Regions from separate parts of the Mesorhizobium sp. M0833 genome, predicted to be linked through region 1. Evidence: riboswitches for the same ligand, from Rfam matches in the RefSeq annotation. Region 1 holds a riboswitch; the other holds the start of a gene.

Region 1 (8,332 bases):
GACGCCAGGGAAATGTCCGCGCATCGAGCGCAGCGCTGTGATGTTGACCGGCCCCAGCGCCGAACCGATCGGCGCGCACCATGGCATCAAGACCTTGCAGCCCGCCTCCAGCAGCCGCTCGGCGACGACAAGGTCATCGGTGGTATAAGGGAATACATCAAAACCGTCCTCGCACAGGATGCGCGCGGCTTTGACCAGGCCGAACACGTCCGGCTGCAGCGTGTCGTGATTGCCGATCACTTCGAGCTTGATCCAGCTGGTGCCGAAGACCTCGCGCGCCATTTTCGCGGTCGTGACCGCTTCCTTGACGGAGTGACAGCCAGCAGTGTTGGGCAGGATTCTGACGCCGAGCGAGCGGATCAGTGACCAGAATTTTTCGCCAGCCCTGCCGCCTGCCATCTCGCGGCGCAGCGAGACGGTCACCACCGAGGTTCCCGACGCCTTGACGGCCTCGGCAAGGATGGCCGGCGAAGGATATTGAGCGGTACCGAGAAGCAGGCGCGACGGAAGCTCGGTTCCATAAAGCTCTAACATGGTCTAACCGCCTTGCATGGGCGAGAGGATTTCGATCCGGTCGCCGTCGCTCAACTGGAATTCCGCCCGCTTGGCTTTGTGCACGAGGTCGCTGTTGACCGCCGTCGCCAGCCAATCGCCCTCATAGTCGAGCGCGGCAAGCAGTTCGGCCAGCGTGGCGGCGGCAACCTCATGCGCTTCGCCGTTGACCATCAGTTTCATGAGCAAGTTCCTTGGTTGCGTCTTGATTGAAAACGAGGTCGGCAGCCTGGCGCGCCATGGCAGGGGCGAGAAGAAAACCATGGCGATAGAGTCCATTGATCGCGACGGAAGTTCCAAGTGCCTCCACGCGCGGCAGATTGTCGGGAAAGGCTGGACGGATGCCGACACCTGTTTCAACGATCCCGGCCTCGCCAAAAGCCGGGTGGAGGGCATAGGCGGCACCGAGCAGTTCCATCATCGAACGCGCCGTCACCGGTCCGGCGGACTGGCTTTCAACCATAGTCGCGCCGATCATAAACTGCGTGTCGGCACGCGGCACCGCATAAAGCGGAAAGCGCGGATGCAGCAGCCTGACCGGGCGCGACAGCGAGAGATCAGGCGTGCGCAGGATCAGCATTTCGCCGCGAACGCCGCGCAGCCTGTCATCGGCTGCTGCGATTCCAGTGCAGTCGATCTGACGATCGAAACCGGAAACAGGCTGGGCGTCGGCGCCGAAGCGGAATTCGACGCCCATGGCCGCGAGCTTGTCGTGAAGTGCTACCATCGCCTGGCGCGGGTCGAGATGAGCCTCATCGGGGAAGAGCAATCCGCGCCAGAAGCGGCCGGCGAGGTCGGGTTCCAGGAGTGAAATTTCGTCTTCGGCGACCCGCCGATATCCCGACGTGCGGCTGGCGAACCGGTCGAGCTCGCCAGTATCACGCAGCGCGGCCACGACCAACGTTCCGGCACGTATCACCTGACCCGGTAGCACCGCATCCCACCAGTCGGCAGCATCGCGTCCGAGATCCAGCACCGGCTGCTCGGCGCTTTCACGCTCGCACCATGGCGCGAGCATACCACCGGCGAACCACGACGCATTGCCCTCGATGGCAGGCCTTGTCTCGGCAACGGTGGTCGCCGCGCCGCGTGCGGCGAGCTCGAAGGCGGCGGTGAGGCCGGCAACGCCGGCCCCTTTGACCAGCACCCTCATGATGGCGCACGCGCCTGTGGCATGGCCGGTGCGCGGGTCTCGTCAGCCGGTATGTAGAGATCGCCGCCCTCGCGGTATTTCGCCGCCATCGCCGCCATGCCCTCCTTCTGCGCCTCGGCGCGGATGTCGTGGGAGATACGCATCGAGCAGAATTTCGGCCCGCACATCGAGCAGAAATGCGCCAGCTTGTGCGCCTCCTTGGGCAAGGTCTGATCGTGGAAGGACCGCGCGGTTTCGGGATCGAGCGACAGGTTGAACTGGTCCTCCCAGCGGAATTCGAAGCGCGCGCGGGAAAGGGCATCATCCCTGACTTTCGCCGCCGGATGACCTTTTGCCAGGTCGGCGGCATGGGCAGCTATCTTGTAGGTGATCACGCCGATCTTGACGTCGTTGCGATCGGGAAGGCCGAGATGCTCCTTGGGCGTGACGTAGCAGAGCATGGCGGTGCCGAACCAACCGATCATCGCCGCGCCGATGCCTGAGGTGATGTGGTCGTAGCCCGGTGCGATGTCGGTCGTCAGCGGCCCAAGCGTATAGAAGGGCGCCTCGCCGCAGACTTCGAGCTGCTTGTCCATGTTCTCCTTGATCTTGTGCATGGGAACATGGCCCGGCCCCTCGATCATGACCTGGCAATCCTTGGCCCAGGCGATCTTTGTCAACTCGCCGAGCGTTTCCAGTTCGGCGAATTGTGCTGCGTCATTGGCGTCGGCGATCGAGCCGGGACGAAGGCCGTCGCCCAGCGAAAAGGACACGTCATAGCCGCGGCAAATGTCGCAGATCTCGGCGAAATGTTCGTAGAGGAAGCTTTCCCGGTGATGGTGCAGGCACCATCTGGCCATGATCGAGCCACCGCGCGAGACGATGCCCGTGACCCGGTCAACGGTCAGCGGGATGTAGTGCAGCCGCACGCCCGCATGGATGGTGAAATAGTCGACGCCCTGTTCGGCCTGCTCGATCAGCGTGTCGCGGTAGACCTCCCAGGTCAGATCCTCGGCAATGCCGCCAACCTTCTCGAGCGCCTGGTAGAGCGGCACCGTGCCGATCGGCACCGGCGAGTTGCGCACGATCCAGTCGCGGATGTTGTGGATGTTGCGGCCGGTCGACAGGTCCATCACCGTATCGGCGCCCCAGCGGATCGCCCACACCATCTTTTCGACCTCTTCGGCCATGGACGAGGTGACGGCGGAGTTACCGATATTGGCGTTGATCTTGACCAGGAAATTGCGACCGATGATCATCGGTTCGCTCTCGGGATGGTTGATGTTGGCGGGAATGATTGCGCGTCCGCGCGCCACCTCCTCTCGGACGAATTCCGGCGTCACGAAATCGGGCAGCGTCGCGCCGAAAGCCTCGCCGTCACGCTCAAGCTTGCCATGCAGGATCTCTCGACCAAGGTTCTCGCGGATGGCGACGAACTCCATTTCGGGCGTGATGATGCCGGCGCGCGCATAGGCAAGCTGTGTCACCGCCTTGCCGACCCTGGCCCTGAGTGGCCGGTTGCGAATGGGAAATTCTGGCGTCAGGCGTTCGCCCGTAGCGAACCCGTTGTCCTCCGGCCGGACATGGCGCCCGTCACAGGCCTCGACATCACCGCGCGCCAAAATCCATTCGTGGCGAAGTCGGGCTAGGCCTTTTTCGATGCTGGTTTCGACAGCCGGGTCGGTATAAGGGCCGGACGGATCGTAGACGGTGACGGGCGGCTCGCCGGCCGTCGGATGGACGGAGATTTCGCGCATCGGCACCCTGATCTGTGGGTGGATGGTGCCGCGCTTGTGGATTTTCCGTGAGGCAGGCAGCGGTCCCGTTGAGACGGCTGGGGTGAGGGCATTCATCTTGAGGCTCCTTTGCTCATGCATTGGAGACCCAGTTCTGTGCCGGAAGGATGAAAAGACGCTTTGGTTGACCTGCCGAAACAGGACCTGGGGCGTAAACTCCCGCAAAGCGCTTGCACCGTCCCTACGCCAGTATGAACTGGATCAGGTTCAACGGGTCACTGCGCCGCGAAAGCCAGCAGTATCTCAGCCCCTTGCCGGGACCCCCCTGGTGAATGCCTCAGGTTGAACGGGCCGGCGTCGATTTGTCAAGCGCATTTGGGCCGAGGCCGTGATCGGCGGTCGGTCAGACGGTGCGGAAAAAACTCGACAAACCAAGAGTTGGTGACGAAGGCCGGGATAAGGATCGCAACCGTTGGCCTGAAGATCCTTGTGAAGGTTACGCCTTCACTTGCCACCAAAGGTTTGCGCGTAGATGGCCTCGATTCTCCCTGCCTCCTCATTGGTCAGCGCGGCGAATTCCTTTTCGCATGCGCGATTGGACAGATGGCCACCATTCTGGTGAAGGAAACGGAAGAGCAGGTCCGTCAGCCGCTCGGGCATGTCGATAGAGGCGTCCACCTGCCGCCGAAATTGGTCATAGCGCTGCAAAAAAGCGGTTTCCTCCGGAAGGTCCCGTTCGATCGTCCGCTGAACGCAGGCATAGAGGAATTCGGCGTGTGGGGTTGCATCGAAGAAACGGTAGAAATCACCGGTGTCATTCAGAACCCGGACGTTGAATTCGGGCGTCGGTTCCCATTCAACCAACGGCAGAAGGCGTTGCGAATAGCTCTCGAGCACGCCCCTGTACTCGTTGATCTTGTCCTGGATCGCCGCTGAGACGGGAAAGACCACTCCCGGCGGATTGAAACCGTGCATGGCAAGAACGTGGTGGATTAGGTAGCGGTGAATGCGGCCGTTTCCGTCCTCGAACGGGTGGATGTAGACAAAGCCGAAGGCGAGAATTGCGGCGGCTATAACTGCATCAAGGTTTTGCGCCGCGCCTTGATCGAAGGCCACCATTCCATCAATTAGCTGCGGCAGGTCCTCGGGCCGAGCGCTGATATGATCGGGCAGGGGCATGCGGTTGTCTCGGTCATGCCCACCGACGAATCCTCCTTCTTTTTGGAAGCCCAGTCTGACGAAACGGGCGTCGCCGAGTACAATTCTTTGCAGACGCAGCAGCTCATCGCGATCTATTGGCCGGCGGCCGGCTTCGCCGATCGCGCGGCCCCAGCGTTGGATGCGATCTTGCGGCGGCCGCTCGCCCTCGATCGCGTAACTTGATCGCGAGTCTTTGAGCAAAAGAAAGGCGGCGGTCCGAGCAAGGACGTCGCGCGGCACGTCCGCTACGATTGCCTCCGCGCGCCTCGATAGTTCAAGGCCGATGAATTTTTCGAGAATCTTGGTGCGGAACACCAGAGGGCAGAACTCACGCGTGCCGGGGAGATTGTCCCTTACACGGTAGCGCGAAGCGGTCTTCTCGCGTCCGGGCCACTGCAGCTCAGGATCGACAACCGGAACGTATCGTCCGGCATCCGCGTCCGGCAGATCGATGCGCGCGCCCCTCAGCCATTCATATAAAAACCAGATGCGGCGGGCATAACTGCCGGTCCGACTTTCACGGACCAGCGCCTCGATCGGCGCGGGACCGGTCACTTGGAACAGCCGCTTGAGGACGGCAAGGTCCAGTCCCTCGTACTTGAGCGCGAAGGTCAGGTGACCTTCGAGGGTAGGATTTGGGGCATGGCGGGGAGTCATGATCCGCCAGCCATCCCGTTCGGTAATGCGATGATGCTCGCCAGTAGCGAACAACGTGCGGGGCAAGGGCACGGCGAGCCTGTAGGCTCCTATCAGGGCGCTGTACCCGGCCGGGGTGGCCCTTTCAGGAAGGCGGATTTCCTGAAAAACAGTAACAGGACCTGAAAATTGGTGCTGTTGCGCCGCAGGCATGAAAAGCGAAGCCTTCTATCGAATTTTGGTCAGTTCCGCAAAACTCTGAAAAATGATCCTATTCCATGAAAATTGATGCCACAAGGCCACTTTTTCCGAAAAACGATTCTAACACATTGCTGAAGTCGACAAAGTAACAATTCCGCCACCGGCCGATATTTTGCACCAGTGGCAAAGCAAAAGACGCGCACACCCGTGGCATTGATGGCTTCGGCGAAGAAATGATGGGTGGTGTCGGCTTCGAGCCGAATGTCTCTCCAGCCAGATGGAAGGCGCTTATCTGCCTGCGGCCGTCCGCAAGCAGGCGGTAAATACGGACGCCGCCCAACTCGACCTGATAGAAGGCTCCGGCTTTTTCACCTTGGGCATAGATTTCCGAACCGGAGGGAAAGAAGCTGACCGGCTGTAGCGGTGTCGGATCGAATGCTGCAGGCAGGCTCGACTGCAAAGAGTGTGACGGCAGCGAAATTCTGGAGGTGGATTGGGCGTGCATGGCTGTTTTCCCGGTTGGTCCGTGACACGGCAATCGCGCGATTCCGCAGGCCGCGAAATTCGGTTATGTCCCTCCGGGAAATTACCTAGCGCAGAGGCGCTAGCGGTCTGGCCCAATGCTGCGCAGGATCGTCAGGCCGTTGGGAGCAATGCAGAACGGTTTTCGGGGTACCATGCACGATCCGGGAGAGAAGAGGGCGCCGGATTGACACCATCCAAATACACCGACCGATCCTGTCGCTCAGGGAAATTGAGGCGCCGACCTCAACCAGGAATGCTGCAATCTTTTTGCCATCACAAACGCCATGCCATCCACACTCCCCATCTGAGTCGGTCAGTGGTGCATCTTTGGCCTACTACCCCGACACGATCGAGACCGTGCTTTCCGGCGACCAACGCAGCACGACATCCTGACCTTCCGGCAGCCTGACGGCACCGGTGTTCAGCACAATCACCTTGAGCGTCTGGCCAGCACGCTCGACAAAGTAGGTGCTGCTATTTCCGGCGAAGATGCGCTTCGACACCTGGCCTCGCAGCACATTCGCATTGGCCGCATCCGTAGCCTCGGCATCATCAGTGAAGATGCGGATGCGTTCGGGCCGTACGGCGCAACTGGCCTTTGCGCCAGGGGCAAGGTTGGCGCCAGATCCAGCGAAAATCGCTGTGCCGTCCGGCAGCCGGATGCCGTTGCCTGTGCTCTCGCCACGAAAAATGTTGGCATCGCCGAGGAAGGTGGCGGCGAACTCGCTCTTCGGCCGATTGTAGATCTCCTCGGGCGGGCCTTCCTGCACCAGCTTGCCGTCTCGCAGAATGCCGACGCGGTCGCTCATCGTCAGCGCTTCTTCCTGGTCGTGGGTGACGAAGATTGTGGTAATGCCGATCTCGCGTTGGATGCGCTTGAGCTCGAGCTGCATTCCGACGCGCAGCGCTTTGTCGAGAGCGCCGAGCGGCTCGTCGAGCAGAAGTACACGCGGCTTGGTGATGATGGCGCGAGCGAGCGCCACCCGTTGGCGCTGGCCGCCGGAGAGCTGGTGTGGCCGGCGACCACCGAGCTTGCCGAGTTGCACGAGGTCGAGCGCCCCCTGCACCTCGGCAGCAATCACTGCCTTGGGCTCGCCGCGCACGGACAAGCCGAAGGCGACATTGTCGGCGACGCTCATATTGGGAAACAGCGCGTAGTTCTGGAACACCATGCCGATGCGCCGTTTTTCGACCGGCACCCGCTCGACGCTCTCGCCTCCGATCGCAATGCGGCCAGAGTCGGGAAAGTCGAAGCCGGCGATCTGGCGCAGCAGCGTGGTCTTGCCGCTGCCGGAGGGACCGAGCAGGGCGTAGAAGCCGCCGTCGGCAAAATCGATGGAGACATCGTCCAGCGCCTTGTGCGCGCCAAAACTGCGCGACACATTCGATACCTGCACGCCCGCCATTATTTCTCTCCGCCGAATTTGAAGAAACGCGCCGTGAGCAGCATCAATGCCATCGACACGACAATGATGATCGTCGAGACCGCATTGATCTCAGGTGTGAATCCCTTACGGATCGCGGCGTAGATTTCGACCGGCAGCGTCGTTTGGCCGGGCGTCGACAGAAAGTAGGATACGACGAACTGGTCGAAGGACACGGCGAAAGCGAACAGCCCTCCGGCAATGACACCCGGCATGATCCAGGGCAGCGTGACGCGGTTCGTCACCTGCCATTGATTGGCGCCGAGCGAGCGCGCCGCCTCTTCCAACTCGGGCGCGAAGGTCTGCAGCCGGGCCGATACGACGACGATGACATAGGGCAGTGCAAGCGCGACGTGGCCGAGCAGGATGGCGAACAGACCGCGCCCGATGCCGACGCCGAAGAAGAAGATCAGCATCGCCGTGCCGGTAATCAGCCACGGAATGGCGATTGGCGGAAACAGCAGCGCCTGCAGGAATTTTTTGCCGCGAAACTCATAGCGGTAGAGCGCCAGTGACGCCGCGGAGCCAAGCACCACGCAAATGATGGTGGTGATGACCGCGATCTCGAGGCTGTTCCAGGTGGCTGAGATGAGCTGGTCGTTCTGCCACAGCGAGGCATACCATTCCGTCGTCCATTCGAACGGCAGCTGATAGAAGGGCGAAACGTTGAAAGACATCAGCGCCATGATGATGATGGGCACATAGAGGAAGGCGAGCAATAGCCAGATGTAGAGGCGGCCGAGCCATTCGAGGACCCGTGTCGTCGCCATCACATAGCCCTCCTCAGCACCGGCGAGGCAACCGCCAGGATGACCAGCACGACGGCCAGCAGGATAAAGGAGAGCGCAGCACCCAGCGGCCAATTGAACACGGCGACGAACTGGTCCTCGATGACAGTGCCGTAAAAGGTGCCGGTACGGCCGCCA
Region 2 (8,332 bases), on a different contig from region 1:
ATCGCACCGCAACGCCTGAAGCAGGAGCGCGGCATGATGGAAGACAGTGCAGGACGGACCATGGTTCGCGCGGCGATGAAAGCCCCTTATCTGGAACGTGACGAAGAGCATCTCCTGGCGCTGCGCTGGAAGGAAAACAATGACCAGCACGCGCTGCACCGCATTACCGTCGCGCATATGCGGCTGGTCATTTCCATGGCGTCGCGGTTTCGCCACTACGGCCTTCCGCTGGGCGACCTGATCCAGGAAGGCCATGTCGGGCTGCTGGAGGCCGCGGCCCGTTTCGAGCCCGAGCGCGAGGTGCGGTTCTCGACCTATGCGACATGGTGGATCCGCGCCTCGATGCAGGACTATATCCTGCGCAACTGGTCGATCGTGCGCGGCGGCACCAGCTCCGCGCAAAAGGCGCTGTTCTTCAATTTGCGGCGTCTGCGCGCCCGCCTGGCAAACGGCGCCGAGCAGACGTCGAATGCCACGCTCTACCGCGAAGTGTCGGCGGCTCTCGGGGTATCGGAGGCCGATGTGGCGATGATGGATTCCCGCCTTTCGGCGCCGGACAGCTCGCTCAACACGCCGCTTGCCGACGACGCGGGCGCAACCGAGCGGATGGAGTTCCTGGTTTCGGATGACCCGCTGCCCGATGAGGTCGTCGGCGACACGATCGACGTCGAACGCCGCTCGGTTTGGCTGAAGACGGCGCTCGGCGCTCTCAATGCGCGCGAGCTCAGGATTATCGAGGAGCGCCGGCTGAGCGACGAGGGCGCGACGCTCGAAGCGCTCGGCGAGACGCTCGGCATCTCCAAGGAACGTGTCCGCCAGATCGAGGCGCGCGCCATGGAAAAGCTCAAGGCGGCGCTGGTAAAGCAGAATCCGGAATTTCTCGCAGCCTGAATCGCGTCGGCTGCTATTTGTCGGTGACGATCTTGACCTTGTCGCCGGCCGAAACCGCGGCACCCGGCGACAGCGCGTTGAGTACCCTGAACAAATCCAGCTTGCGGTCGACGCCGACCATCTGCGCGGCCAGCGAGCCCATTGTCTGGCCGGGCTGCACCGTGACGATGCGGATACGCAGCGGCTTCAGCGCAGCCTTCTCGGCTGCACTCAGAATACGGAACGAGCCGCTGACCGAGCGCGCCACCATGCTCAGCGAGGTGCTGGCCGACGGTGCAGCAGTCAGCAAGCGGTAGACCTGGCCGCCGGCGCGGATCACCGCAATATCGAATTGCCAGCCATCGGCGCCGGCATGCGCGGTCGCCGCTTCGTTGCCGTTGATCGTTTCCTGACGCACGCTGCTGTCGTCGAGGCCGGCAACCCAGCCGCTGCGGATGTAGTCGGTCAGCGAGCGGTCCTTGTCGATCGAAACGCCGTCGAAGCGGATTGCCATGTCGCCCGGGCCTGTGGCCGTCACCGCCGCCGCCGAATTGTCGATGATGAAGCCGTTGGGCACTGAGAACGACACGCCGAGGCCAGGATGCAGGAAGGTTTCGCCGCGCACATAGCCTTCCTCCGGCGTGTCGCCGTAGAGCAGCCCGTCTATGCCGGCAAGGAATGAATCGCGGTCGCGCGACCCGACACCGGGCGCGCCGAACTGGCGGGCGTGGCGCTGCGCGAGATCGATACGCTGCGGCGTATTTGGGTGCGTCGCCAGGAAGTCGAGGCTGGCGTCGGTGGCGCCGCTGATCGAGCGGAAATCGGTATAGGCCGACATCGACTGCAGGAAGCGGCCGGCGGCGTAGGGGTCGAAACCGGCTTCGCCGATCGACTTGATGCCGATGGCATCGGCCTCCAGCTCCTGATTGCGCGAGAACTGGGCCAGCCTCAGCTTGCCGCGGATCAGCGCCGCCTTGGCCGTCGGGTTGTCGCCGAGCACGTCCGAAACGACCTTGGTCGCCAACCCCTCTTCGGCTTCCAGCTGCTGGCGCTGCAGGCCGTGATTGGCCGTAACGTGGCCCATCTCATGCGCGATGACGGCGGCAAGCTCGGCTGAATCGTTGGCCAACGCCAGCAGGCCGCGGGTGATGTAGAGATAGCCGCCCGGCAGCGCGAAGGCATTGACGTTGGGCGAGTTGAGGATGGTGATGCGGTAGGTCTGGGTTGGGTTGGCCGACACCACGGTCAGCCTGCCGACGACCTTGGCCACCATGCGCTCGAGCTTGGGGTCGGAATACTCGCCGCCATAGGTGGCGAGGATGCGCGGGTGCTGCGCCTTCGCCAGTTCGGCGAGCCTGCTGTTAGCGGCGACATTGTCGACCGTAATCGGCTTGTCGGAGGGCTGGAAGCCCGATTCCTGCACGTCGGGAGGCGTGAACATCTGGCAGCTTGCCAGCGCCACGGCAAGACCGGCCAGCGCCAGAAAGCGCGCCAGCGGTTTCACCCTCCGATTGTCGATGCCGGTCGGCAGATCGGCTTCCTTTCAAGTCCCGGGACGTGACCGCGAAAATCGGGCGCGATTTCCGGAAAGCATCACGCGCAAAATCAAGTGCTACGGCGTCCTTCGTGCGTCCGACAGATACGAGGCAGCAAGGGCAAATCACGGTCTAAGCCGGACCAGCTCCTGGCGGACCTAGCCACACTACCTCGACCATGGCAAGCAAGCGCCGCTTCGCCTTCCTTCGGTTTGACCATAAATTATGTCCGCTTCCGGGCAACATCTCGTGATCCAGCTGCAAACGGACCCGAGCCGATATAGCGTCGGAATGCCTCCGGTCCAGCCCCAACGAAAAAATCGGCGGCGGCGCCGGTCGCGGCAACCGTGCCACCGTCCAGGAAAACCATGTTTTGGCCGATACGGCGCGCATCGTCCGGCTGGTGCGTGACGAATAGCACCGTCATGCGCTGCTCCGAATGGACGTCGGCCACCAGGTCGAGCATGTCGTCGCGCAGTGCCGGTCCGAGCGAAGCGAACGGCTCGTCGAGCAAGAGTACCGGCCGGTCGCGCACTAAAACCCGGGCGAGCGCGACGCGCTGCCGCTCGCCGCCGGAGAGTTCGCGCGGCAGTCGGCTTTCCTTGCCGGCCAGGCCGACGCGCTTCAGCGCTGCGGCGATTGCGGCGCGGTCAGCCTCGCTCAGCCTGAGCGAAGGCGAGCGGCCGAGCCCGACATTCTGCTCGAGGGACAGATGGGCAAACAGGTTGTTTTCCTGGAACACCATCGATACCGGCCGCGCTGATGGCGGCGCGGTGCTGACGTCGGCGCCGCCGATGAGCACGCGGCCTGACCGTGGCGCCTCGAAACCGGCCACCAGATTAAGCAGTGTCGACTTTCCCGAACCGCTCGGCCCCATGATGGCGGTGATTTCCGACGCCGGGAAATCGACATCGAATATAAGCGGCGTTTCACCATAGCTGAACGAGACATTATCGAGCCGCACGGCCGCGCCTTTTTCCACCGAAATGGACCGTTCCGGGCTGATCGGCATCATGTTTTCTCCCTCCTTCCCATCCAGTCCGCGGTCAGCACCAGCGCCAGGCAGACAAGGCCGAGCAGCAGCGCCAGCCCGGCCGCATCCTCGGTGCGGTAACTGCCCATGCGGGCCAGCAGCAGGTAGGGCAAGGTTTGCACGGAATCGCTGCCGAACAGCGCAATGACGCCAAGATCGCCGAGCGACAGCGCCATGGCGAAAGCGAAGCCGGTGGCGAGCGGCCGCCGCAGCGACGGCCAGTCGACCAGCCGCAACCGGTTCCAGCCCGAGATGCCAAGCTGTGCGCAAAGCCGTTCGTGGCGTTCGCTCGCCGCGTCATAGGCAGGGCGGATGGCGCGGATGGCGAACGGCATCGCCATCACCGCATTGACCGCAACGACCATGACAGGGGCGATCGCAAAGACATCGCTGACGGTGCGCAGGAAGAGGAACCAGCCGGCGCCGATGACGATGGGCGGCACCACCAGGACGAACCCCGCACCGGTGTCGGCCAGATGTTCGAGCACCGTCCGCCCGCCTGTCCGCCGGGTGAGCGCCAGCGCCCGGCGCGCCATGACCAGCGACAGCGACAGCGCCAGGGAGAGCAGCGCCGATAAGACGGACAGCGCGGCACTGGTCGCCGTCGCTTGCCGCACCGCGCTCTCGCCGGCAAGGCGGCCGAGATCGGCGCCAAGCCCGGCCGCCAGCGTGGCCGCCATCGGCCCGGCGACAAAGAACAGTGCCAGCCCGATCACCAGCGCGTTCAGCACGGTCTCGGCCGCACCGGCTGAAAAATACCGGCGCGGCGCCACCGGCAGATTGGCGTCGCCGGTCATATTGGCGCCAAGCCGCGTCAAGGCCAGCACGACCACGAAGGTCAGGGCAATCTGCAGCAGGGTCAGCGTCACAGCCCGCGCCGGGTCGAAGTCGAAACGCAGCGCCTGGTAGATGGCAACCTCCAGCGTCGTCGCGCTGGGTCCGCCGCCGAGCGTAAGCACGATGGTGAAGGAGGTGATGCACAGCATGAAAACGAGCCCGGCAACGCCCGGCAAGGCCGCACGCAGCGGCGGCGATTCGATCAGCCGGAAGGCCGGCACAGCACCCATGCCAAGCTGGCCCGCCAGCCGCCATTGGTCGGCCGGCACGGTCTGCAACGCCTCCAGGAACAGCCGCGTCGCCAGCGGCAGGTTGAAGAAGACATGGGCGACGAGTATGCCCGACAGGCCATAGATGCCGGGCCAGCTCTGGCCGCCTAGCGCGCCCAGCGTGCCGGCAAAATAGCCGGCGCGGCCATAGAGCGCCAAGACACCGAGTGCGGCAACAATGGCCGGCAGCGCCAGTGGCACGGCGAAAAGCTGCAGGATAAAGCCTCGCCCGAAAAACTGTGGATGCCGCGACAGGGCACGCGCGACGAACAGCGCTGGCGCGACGGAGAGCAGGGTCGACAGCAGAGCCTGCCAGAGCGTGAAACGGACGATACGCAAGAGATACGAATCGAAGGCGGAGGCGACACCGGACGGGTCACGTGTGGCTTCGACGACGAGCCCGGTGAATGCACCGCCGATCAGCAACGCGATGGCGGCGAGCGCGACGATGCCGGCGGTGATGCGGGAGTCAGATGATGGTGCGCGTTGCACGCTAGACCACCAGATTCGAGATTCTTAGTGAGGATTGCGTTCCTTCGCGCCCCCCTCTGTCCTGCCGGACATCTCCCCCACAAGGGGGGAGATCGGACGGCACGGCGGCTTTCGCCAGTCGCCGATGTTGCTGGAATGAGCGGAGCGCTGAAACTGCCAATCTCACCCCTTGTGGGGGAGATGTCCGGCAGGACAGAGGGGGGCGCCGTAGAGCGATCATCTTCGATCAATCGGCCAAAGCTACTTGCTCATCGCCGCCAGCCACTCATCGACCCAGGCCTTGCGGTGGGCCGCGACGTCCTCCGGGCTGAACAGCAAGGTCTTGGTCGGTTTGACAAGCTTGTCGAACGCCGGATTGAGCGGCTTGTCGGTCTTGCCGGCCGGGAACATCCAGTTGGTTTCGGGAATGACATCCTGGAATTTCGGTCCGGTCATGAAGGCGATGAACTTTTCCGCCAGCGGGTTCTTCGCGCCCTTGGTGGTGATCCCCGCAACTTCGATCTGCAGGTATTCGCCTTCCTCGAAGGACGCCGCCTGGTAGCGCTCGGTGTTTTCGGCGACCATGTGGTAGGCCGGCGACGTGGTATACGACAGCACCATCGGCGCCTCGCCCTTGGTGAACAGACCGTAGGCCTCGCTCCAGCCTGGCGTCACCGTCAGCACCTTTGCCTTGAGCTTGGCCCAGGCTTCGGGCGCCTTGTCGCCATAGACCGACTTGACCCACAACAGCAGGCCAAGGCCCGGCGTCGAGGTGCGCGGGTCCTGGATGACGATCTTCTCTCCGGCATCGCCCTCGACCAATTCCCTGAGGCTGTTCGGCGGGTTCTTCAGTTTTTCGGTATCGTAGACGACGGCGAAATAGCCATAGTCGAACGGCACGAAAATATCGTCGCGCCAGTCGCCCGGCACGCTGACATCCGATATGGTGCCATGCGGCGAAAACAGGCCGGTTGCCTTGGCGTCCGCCGTCAAATTGGTATCGAGGCCAAGCACGATATCGGCCTTGGTGGCGGCCCCTTCCAGCTTCACACGGTTGAGCAGCGCCACGCCGTCAGCGACCGAGACGAATTCGATGACGCAACTGCACTCGGCCTCGAAGGCCTTCTTCACCGCCGGTCCCGGACCCCAATCGGCGGTGAAGCTTTCATAGGTATAGATGGTCAGTCTATCCTGTGCCGATGCCTGCCCTGGCAGGGCGAGCGCGGATGCCGCAAGCAGGACAATCGGGACAAGAGAGTGGAAAAAACTGCGCATCGGCGCCTCCTTCGTTCGCGTTGAAAGGAATTGAGGCGTCGGGCTGTCCGAAACGTCTAATCCCTCCGCCGGTACAAACCGGATCAGGTTCAGCGGGTTGGCAGTCTTGCCTCTCAGCCGGTCCGCGAAGATCGCGTCCGGCACCCCGTTAGAGCGTCTCGACACATAGGCCCGGCCGAAGTGCCGCGCAAGCGGAAGTTTGCCGGGCATCCAAAGCCCAGCCTTCCGTTTCGTCTGCCGTTTCATCTTCCGTTTCATTCTTCCGTTTCTGGGGCAGGGCTGGTAAGGGCCACGAGATATGAGCAAATTCACCATCCTGCTTGGCGGCGATCTCATCCGCACGCCGCTGCTCGACCGCCAGGTCGAAGGCTCGCGCGTCATCGCTGCGGATGCCGGCATCGGCCATGCCCGTATGCTGGGCCTGAGGCCGGAACTCTGGGTCGGCGATTTCGATTCCGTGCCTGCCGAGTTGCCGGAGGATCTGGCCGCTGTGCCACGGCAGGTGTTTTCCGCCGAAAAGGACAAGACCGACGGTGAACTCGCTATCGCCGCCGCGCTCGAACGCGGCGCGACCAGCCTTGTGCTCGCAGGTGCTTTCGGCGGCAAACGCACCGATCACATCTTCCTGCATCTGGCGCTGAGCGTCCGGCTGGCGGAAGGCGGGACGGACGTGCTTTTGACCAGCGGCGCACAGGAAGGCATTCCCTTGCTGCCCGGAAAGACTGGCTTCGACTATGCCGACGGCACGCTGTTTTCGGTGCTCGGCTTCTCCGATCTCGCCGGCCTGAGCGTCACCGGTGCCAAATGGCCGCTCGACCATGTCGAGGTTGCGTTCGGCTCGTCGCTGACCATTTCCAACGAGGTCAGGGGCCGGTTGGAAATCGCGCTGGCCAGCGGCCGCGCGCTGCTGCTCGCGCATCCTTTTCCCTTACCTGAAAGCTGACATGGCACCGCCGCTTCTCAATCTCGACGGGATAAAGCTGACCTTTGGCGGCACGCCGCTGCTCGACGGTGCCGCCCTGACGGCCTCAGCTGGCGACAAGATCGCCCTGGTCGGCCGCAACGGTTCGGGCAAGTCGACGCTGCTCAAGATCGCCGCCGGGCTGATCGAGCCGCAGGACGGTGAAGTCTTCCGCCAGCCTTCGGCAACCGTGCGCTACTTGCCGCAAATGCCCGACATGGAAGGTTTTGCGACCGTCCGCGCCTATGTCGAGGCGGGGCTCGGGCCCGCCGACGATCCCTATCGCGCCACCTATCTGATGGAGCATCTCGGCCTGACCGGCGAAGAACGGCCGAACGACCTCTCCGGCGGCGAGGCGAGGCGTGCGGCACTCGCCCGCGTCATGGCGCCGGAGCCCGACATTCTCCTCCTCGATGAGCCGACAAACCATCTTGACCTGTCGGTCATCGAATGGCTGGAGGAGGAGCTTGCCCGCACCTCCTCGGCACTGGTCGTCATCTCGCATGACCGCCGTTTTCTCGAGCGCGTGTCACGCGCCACAATCTGGCTCGACCGCGGCCAGACCCGCCGTCTCGACAAGGGCTTTGGCTGTTTCGAGGAATGGCGCGACACGGTGCTGGAGGAGGAAGAGCGCGAGCAGCACAAGCTCGGTCGCCAGATCGTGCGCGAGGAGCACTGGCTGCGCTATGGCGTGACAGCGCGGCGCAAGCGCAACATGCGCCGGCTCGGTGAGTTGCAGACCATGCGCCAGCGCTTTCGCGGTCATCGCGGCGCCGAGGGTGCGGCGACGATGACAGCCAGCGACGCCGCCGAATCCGGCAAGCTGGTGATAGAGGCCAGGAACATCGAGAAGAGCTTTGGCGATCTGATCGTGGTCAAGGGATTTTCGACCCGCATCCAGCGCGGCGATCGCGTTGGCTTGGTCGGGCCGAACGGCGCTGGCAAGACGACGCTGTTGAAGATGCTGACCGGCGAATTGAAGCCGGACGCAGGCACGGTGCGGCTCGGCACCAATCTGGAGATCGCCACACTCGACCAGAAGCGCGAGGCCGTCGACCCGCAGGAGACACTGGCGCAGTAT

The links. A riboswitch is a leader RNA that binds a small molecule or an ion and turns the genes downstream of it on or off. The one in region 1 is predicted to bind thiamine pyrophosphate.
Region 2: another riboswitch for thiamine pyrophosphate. It lies ahead of thiB (thiamine ABC transporter substrate binding subunit); the one in region 1 lies ahead of thiC (phosphomethylpyrimidine synthase ThiC).

What each region holds. Positions count from the first base shown of each region.
Region 1 is NZ_JAMYOQ010000046.1:17,952-26,283, forward strand. It holds gene NKH98_RS30485 (thiazole synthase) at 1-534, opposite strand, end outside; gene thiS (sulfur carrier protein ThiS) at 538-735, opposite strand; gene thiO (glycine oxidase ThiO) at 704-1,705, opposite strand; gene thiC (phosphomethylpyrimidine synthase ThiC) at 1,702-3,537, opposite strand; TPP riboswitch at 3,641-3,757, opposite strand; gene NKH98_RS30505 (Fic family protein) at 3,925-5,469, opposite strand; partial or broken gene NKH98_RS30510 (cyclic nucleotide-binding domain-containing protein) at 5,634-5,962, opposite strand; gene NKH98_RS30515 (ABC transporter ATP-binding protein) at 6,318-7,388, opposite strand; gene NKH98_RS30520 (ABC transporter permease) at 7,388-8,176, opposite strand; gene NKH98_RS30525 (ABC transporter permease) at 8,176-8,332, opposite strand, start outside.
Region 2 is NZ_JAMYOQ010000002.1:122,167-130,498, forward strand. It holds gene NKH98_RS02740 (RNA polymerase factor sigma-32) at 34-891, shown strand; gene NKH98_RS02745 (M48 family metalloprotease) at 905-2,374, opposite strand; gene thiQ (thiamine ABC transporter ATP-binding protein) at 2,629-3,420, opposite strand; gene thiP (thiamine/thiamine pyrophosphate ABC transporter permease) at 3,417-5,036, opposite strand; gene thiB (thiamine ABC transporter substrate binding subunit) at 5,277-6,290, opposite strand; TPP riboswitch at 6,334-6,448, opposite strand; gene NKH98_RS02765 (thiamine diphosphokinase) at 6,589-7,233, shown strand; gene NKH98_RS02770 (ABC-F family ATP-binding cassette domain-containing protein) at 7,235-8,332, shown strand, end outside.